Pelosinus fermentans DSM 17108: one gene and its partner. The protein of the gene in region 1 interacts with the protein of each later gene in a pairwise test. Links are inferred from orthologs where the notes say so. Each region holds a gene or a part of one and is shown on either strand. Other genes may lie near its edges.

Region 1 (3,232 bases):
ATTGAACAAAGGCGGAACAAGTATGCGCCAACGTGAAGAAATACAACTTTATTTATATCGATTAATACATGGTGAAGAACCAGGCATTCTTACAGATTTTCTGCTGGGTGTACTGCATATTTTCTCTGTTATTTATGGCTGGGCTGTGCTTTGTAAGCTAGCCTTATATAAGTATGGAATTTTAAGGCAGCACAAGCTGAATTGCCATGTGATTAGTCTGGGGAATATTACAGTAGGCGGAACTGGTAAAACTCCTACTGCTCAGCGATTGGCTACGATCATTCGGGACATGGGGTATCGAGTAGTCATTTTAAACCGCGGCTATCGGGCTGGGTGGAGAGGGCAGATTGGTTTGGTGTCAGATGGGGAAAAAATCTATATGTCGGCAGCGGAAGCTGGGGATGAAGCCTATTTGTTAGCAAAAAGCCTGCCTAAGGTTTCAGTAGTAATCGGGAGCAATCGCATTATTACAGGGGAATATGCTGTGAATGAGCTAAAGGCAGATGTTATTATCTTAGATGATGGATTTCAGCATTGGCAATTGGCACGTGATTTGGATATTGTATTAATTGATTCTCTCAACATGTTTGGCAATCAATTTATGCTGCCAAGGGGAACTCTGCGAGAACCTTTGTCCAATTTATCCCGGGCACAAATCTTTTTACTGACAAAAATCGATCAGTCAAGCCTTGAGGCGAGGGAAATGATTTATAGTACCTTGGATCAATACAATAAAAAGGCCTTAGTTGTGGAAAGTATTCATAAACCCCGGTGTTTCGTGGAAATTGAAGAATGGTATAAAGGAACAATAGGGCGTAAGAACGTGCCGTTAGAAAGTGTCCGGGGTCATAAAGTACTGGCTTTTTCGGCTATCGGCAACCCTTCTTCCTTTGAACAGACCATTTTGGATCTTGGCGTATCCGATGTATGCGGCGTAAGATATGTTGATCATCATGATTATACGATGGCAGAAATGCAGTATATTATGCAAAAAGCCGTAGATGAAAATGTATATGCCTTGGTTACCACAGAAAAAGACGCAGTAAAGATTCCTGCAGAATTCATTCACTCAGATCGTCCATTGCCTTTATATGTCCTGAGCATTGCTGTATTCTTTACAGAAGGCTATGAAGATCTAATGGGTTTAATTAAGAAAGTAGAAAATAAGCAGGATGCTGCTGAAATATGATGTAATTACAGAATGGAGATACGTTAAAAAGAAACGTTGAACCGCGAAGGTCACGAAGTTATATGAAGAACACGAAGACGAGTATTATAACCACTTCGCGTTCTTCACTTCCCGGTCGGCAGCTTCGCATCTTCGCGTTTTAAACAGCTTTTTTATACTGTTAGATAAGGGAGGTTTATTCTATGAATATAGTATGTGTCATTCCAGCACGGTATTCATCAACTCGGCTTCCTGGTAAGCCCTTAGCGGATATAGCTGGCAAGCCAATGATACAACATGTATATGAAAGGGCTGCTCTGGCAAAGCGCCCCCAGCGTGTGATTGTGGCAACTGACCATCCGTTAGTATTAGAAGCAGTTAAAAAATTTGGCGGTGAGGTTTTGCTGACATCTGCGGATCATCCTACGGGCACCGACCGGCTGGCCGAAGTTGCAGAGCAATGTCCCGATGTGGATTTAATTATTAATGTCCAGGGGGACGAGCCTATGATCGAGCCAGAGGTGATTGATCAATTAGCCAGCGCTTTTGATAACCAGCCTGATCTCAATATGGCTACGTTAATGACTCAAATGGATACGAGTGAGTATCAGGTTCCAGGTGCCGTAAAAGTAATCACGGATTTACAAGGCTATGCCTTATATTTCTCTCGTTCCCTGATTCCTTTTCCTCGTGTGGAAGTCGGTTTGCCAGTCTTTAAGCATATCGGGATATATGCGTATCGGCGGGAATTTCTGCTGAAATATGCAAAATTAGCTCCAACCCCTTTAGAAAAGACGGAATCATTAGAACAATTACGAGCCCTGGAACATGGCTATCGCATAAAAGTAATCGAAACCAATTTCAAATCCATTGGCGTAGATACCCTAGAAGATTTGGAAAAAGTAAATTTGCTGTTAAAGAATTAGAATTGTGGGGTAACCGAAAATTATAACCTGAGAAAAAAACGCTGAACCGCGAAGGCACGAAGAAATGCAAAGGACACGAAGAGGTATTATATATCCCGTTTCTTCGCATCTTCGCGTTTCAATATTTTTTGATTTGTATTTCAAATTTGTTAATTAACATTAAGCAGGAGGTTTTTTCTATGAATACAGTTAATATTGGTTCTATTACAGTGGGGGCAAAAAATCCTATTGCTTTGATTGCCGGGCCTTGCGTGATTGAAGGAGTAGAGCGTACGCTAAAAATTGGTAAGGCGATCAAAGAAATCACGGATAGACTGGGTATTCCATATATCTTTAAAGCATCCTTTGATAAAGCCAATCGCTCCTCTTATTCCTCTTTTCGCGGGCCAGGTCTTACAGAAGGCTTAGCAATACTGAGCCACATCAAAAAAGAGCTGGGTGTTCCTGTCGTAAGTGATATTCATTCCAGTGAGCAAGTAAATCCTGCTGCAGAAGTATTGGATATCTTACAAATTCCAGCTTTCTTATGCCGTCAGACGGATTTACTAAATGATGCTGCAAAGACAGGGAAAGTCATTAATGTGAAAAAAGGGCAATTCTTAGCACCAAACGATATGAAAAATGTAGTTGCCAAAATTCGCGAGGCAGGCAATGAGAATATTCTTCTTACAGAGCGAGGTGCAAGCTTCGGCTATAATAACCTGGTTGCCGATATGCGCTCCTTGCCCATTATGCGTTCCTTTGGTTATCCGATTGTTTTTGATGCGACTCATAGTGTACAATTACCTGGAGGGGCAGGTACGACTTCAAGCGGACAGAGGGAATTTGTACCCTATCTGACTCGGGCAGCTGTAGCAGTAGGGGTTGATGTTTTATTTATGGAAGTTCATGATAATCCCGCCGAGGCGTTATCCGATGGACCTAACATGCTATATATTGAGCAACTAGAAGACTTGCTCAAAGATGTCCAAGCTCTCGACAATGTAGTCAGAAAACATAAGTAATTAAAACTTGATCTAAGTGTGTTAGCTTTATAACAAAAATGAACCACAAAGACACAATGCCGCTATCGCAGCACACAAAGGGAAGTAACCCTTAGTGTCCTTTGTGCCTTTGTGGTTCACTAATTTTATTAGGG
Region 2 (3,093 bases), 650 kb from region 1 along the record:
CCAACAAAGCTAATCGATCAGACCTTGTTGATGTTGTAGAAATTTTTCGTGCTAAAATTGTAGATGTAAATAGAGAGACCTTAGTCGTCGAATTATCCGGTGAAGAATCTAAAATTGATGCTTTGTGTGAGGTATTAACTGATTTCGGCATTCTTGAAATTGTTCGTACAGGAAGAATTGCAATCTCTAGAGGACCGGTTCCTGCAAAAGATATGTAGACAAATGCTAAAAAAGGACTATAAAAGCCCAGTGCCGCAGCAGCGGCACTGGGCTTTTATGCTTTTAATTTTTAAACAACCCTATTGCACTGATAATCAAAGATACTATTCCACCTGCAATTAGAGGACCGACTGCCAGCCCTTGGAAGAAACACACTCCCACAATGGTACCAACAACTAAAGCCGTTACTGCTTCTGGCGATTCTTTCATAAAAAATACACCTTGGGCAGCGATCCAGGCGACGAGAATGCCAACAAAAATGGCCACTAAACCAATGGGGGTCTTAAATGCTTCCAAGATTCCGCTGATAGATATGCGTCCTTGAGCGATAGGTGTTAATACGGCCAAAGTTAAAATGGTAATGCCAATCGTAATGCCATGATCTTCGATATAAGGAAACCATGTATGAAAGCCTAACAGCTTTATTAGAAGCAGTATGAGTGCAGCAATTGATACAGAGTGGTTATTGCCAATAACGGATAAACATAAAATTATCAAAATAGGTAGGTTTTCCCAATTCATTTTTTCACATCCTTATGTAGTTGCATTGATCAATAAATTGTATAGTGTTATATAAAAACAATAATGAACCGCGAAGATGCGAAGAAATACAAAGGACGCGAAGGGGTGTTACAGTATTTTAATCCTCATATTCTTCGTTGTCTTCGTGTCTTCGCGGTTCAAAAGGTTTTATTTTTTAGTCGCTCAGTGTTTTTCTTAGTATGGCAGAACTTACTTATATATCATACTAACCTTAGTCAAAAAAGTCTAATAGAATCCTAAAAAAAATGTTTGACTTTTCAAGACGACTGGTCTATTATTTAAGTATGAAAAACACGACAAAAGAGAAATTAATTAAAGCAGGAGCCAAAGCAATGGTAGCAAAAAGCTATCATGCGGTAGGAATACAAGAAATACTAACAACAGTAGATGTTCCGAAAGGATCGTTCTATCATTATTTTGAATCGAAAGAAGCCTTTGGTATAGCCATTATTGAATATTACGGAGAACAATTAGCCAAGTCCATCGCAGAAAAATTAGCAAATGAAAAGGGCTCTCCTAGAGAAAAAATACAAAAGTATTTTTTAGGTATTCGGGATTATTATGCCATACATGGCTGCGGCAGAGGATGTTTGGTTGCTAAATTGGCAATTGAAGTGGAAAACCCCAGTGCTGCTATGGGAGATGCATTAAAACGGGAATTTGATAAATGGACAGCACTGTTTGCGTCTTGTATAAGAGAAGGCCAGAAAATGGGGGAAATATCATTGGAGTATGATGCAGAGTCTATGGCAGAATTCCTATATACCTCATGGGAAGGTGCACTCATTCGTATGCAAGTGAATCGCGATCTTGCACCAATTGATAAATTTATTGAACATTCTTTTGATCGAATCATACCAAGGCAGAAGCATGTGGTGAACTAGATTCCTTCACCACATAACAATTTGTGGGATAGGGGTGAATTATACACATTTATAGACGACCAGTCTATTTTAAGAGGGAGGTGACCCTACCTATGCAATATTTTGTAACTTATGATATAACAGGATTATTGCTCTATCTTATGGATTCTCAGGGGATGCAGCAGTTGTTTCTTGATTCTGCTGATAGCAGACCTCTTTTCTTGAACGCCAATTGTGTTTAAATAAAAAGATAAATTCGTAGTAGAAAGGAGCCGTAGTATGCGTTATGAAGGCGTTGTTTATCGCCCGCCTAGTGAAGCCGGCAGCTTACTGATTCAGGCTACTATTGGTTGTCCCCATAACCAATGCACATTCTGCGGAATGTATAAAGAAAAACAATTTCGCATTCGGTCGGTTGCTGATATTAAAGAAGATTTGAACCAAGCACAAAAAGTGTATCGGAATACAGTGGAGACTCTTTTTTTCCCCGACGGCAACACCATCCTGATGAAAACCTCTGATTTGGTAGAAATCATTCATTACGCGAAAGAGACTTTCTCCGGTTTACAGCGTATTACCATGTATGGTTCTTCTAAATATATCTTACGAAAATCAGAAGAGGAACTGCTTTTATTGCAGAAAAGTGGCCTTACTCGAATTCATTCTGGTATGGAATCAGGCGATGACATTGTATTAAAGCGAATTTGCAAAGGTGCAAGTGCTAAGGAGACGATTCTGGCAGGGCGTAAGGTAAAAGAAGCGGGAATTGAACTTAGTGAATATGTCATGCTGGGGATTGGTGGAAAAGAGCGTTCTATGGAGCATGCGCAAAATAGTGCTAAGGTACTCAACCAAATTAACCCGGATTTTATCCGTCTTCGTACATTCATTCCTATGGCAGGGACTCAGCTGTATGAAGAGTATCGCCAAGGGGCATTTAGACTGCTGAGCGCCCATGAAGCATTACGAGAGACTAGATTATTTATTGCCAGCCTTGAAGTAACCAGTATGTTATATAGTGATCATCATTCTAATTACGCCTATGTGAATGGGCGATTGCCTGCAGCAAAAGAAGAGATGCTGCAAACCACTGATCATTTGCTGACATTGCCAGAAGAGCATTTTCGTCCGCCTGAAGTGGGAAATCTGTAAATGATGTCATTATACAAAAAATGATTTTTATTCGATTATGGTCTTGCAATTCTCCAAAGCATGGATTAGTATTTAGAATATACAGTTAATTTTTAGGAGTTATTTTCTTCAATGTTACGTCATAAATTTTCACTCTAGTCTAAAAATTATACTGTTTTATGTTAATCATTTAGTTTGCATGCAAGATATGTTGATGCAAACTAAATGATTTGATAGATAGGAAATAAAGTATTTTTTGATTTTTAATGATTGGTGGCTTACGCCAAATGGCGTATCACATAGATTTTGTCATAATAATAATAAAATGTGGGAGGAA

What was found.
Region 2: the proteins of kdsB (region 1) and FR7_RS06500 interact in binary tests that used the Escherichia coli proteins (3 or more experiments, as listed by UniProt). The link is inferred for Pelosinus fermentans DSM 17108 from one-to-one orthologs.

What each region holds. Positions count from the first base shown.
Region 1 is NZ_AKVN02000001.1:826,719-829,950, forward strand. Bases 336-3,232 are described here. They hold kdsB (3-deoxy-manno-octulosonate cytidylyltransferase), read left to right. Parts: upstream 336-1,371; coding sequence 1,372-2,094; downstream 2,095-3,232. Other genes in these bases: lpxK (tetraacyldisaccharide 4'-kinase), read left to right, coding at 336-1,189; kdsA (3-deoxy-8-phosphooctulonate synthase), read left to right, coding at 2,274-3,098. Also shown: FR7_RS03740 (3-deoxy-D-manno-octulosonic acid transferase), read left to right, coding at 1-5; more of lpxK, read left to right, coding at 23-335. UniProt on the Escherichia coli protein: Activates KDO (a required 8-carbon sugar) for incorporation into bacterial lipopolysaccharide in Gram-negative bacteria.
Region 2 is NZ_AKVN02000001.1:1,475,013-1,478,105, forward strand. What follows is about bases 89-2,846. They hold FR7_RS06500 (TetR/AcrR family transcriptional regulator), read left to right. Parts: upstream 89-1,046; coding sequence 1,047-1,646; downstream 1,647-2,846. Other genes in these bases: ilvN (acetolactate synthase small subunit), read left to right, coding at 89-218; FR7_RS06495 (DUF441 domain-containing protein), read right to left, coding at 283-741; FR7_RS24410 (hypothetical protein), read left to right, coding at 1,739-1,867; FR7_RS06505 (radical SAM protein), read left to right, coding at 1,905-2,777. Also shown: more of ilvN, read left to right, coding at 1-88. UniProt on the Escherichia coli protein: Involved in response to both electrophiles and reactive chlorine species (RCS). Represses the transcription of the nemRA-gloA operon by binding to the NemR box.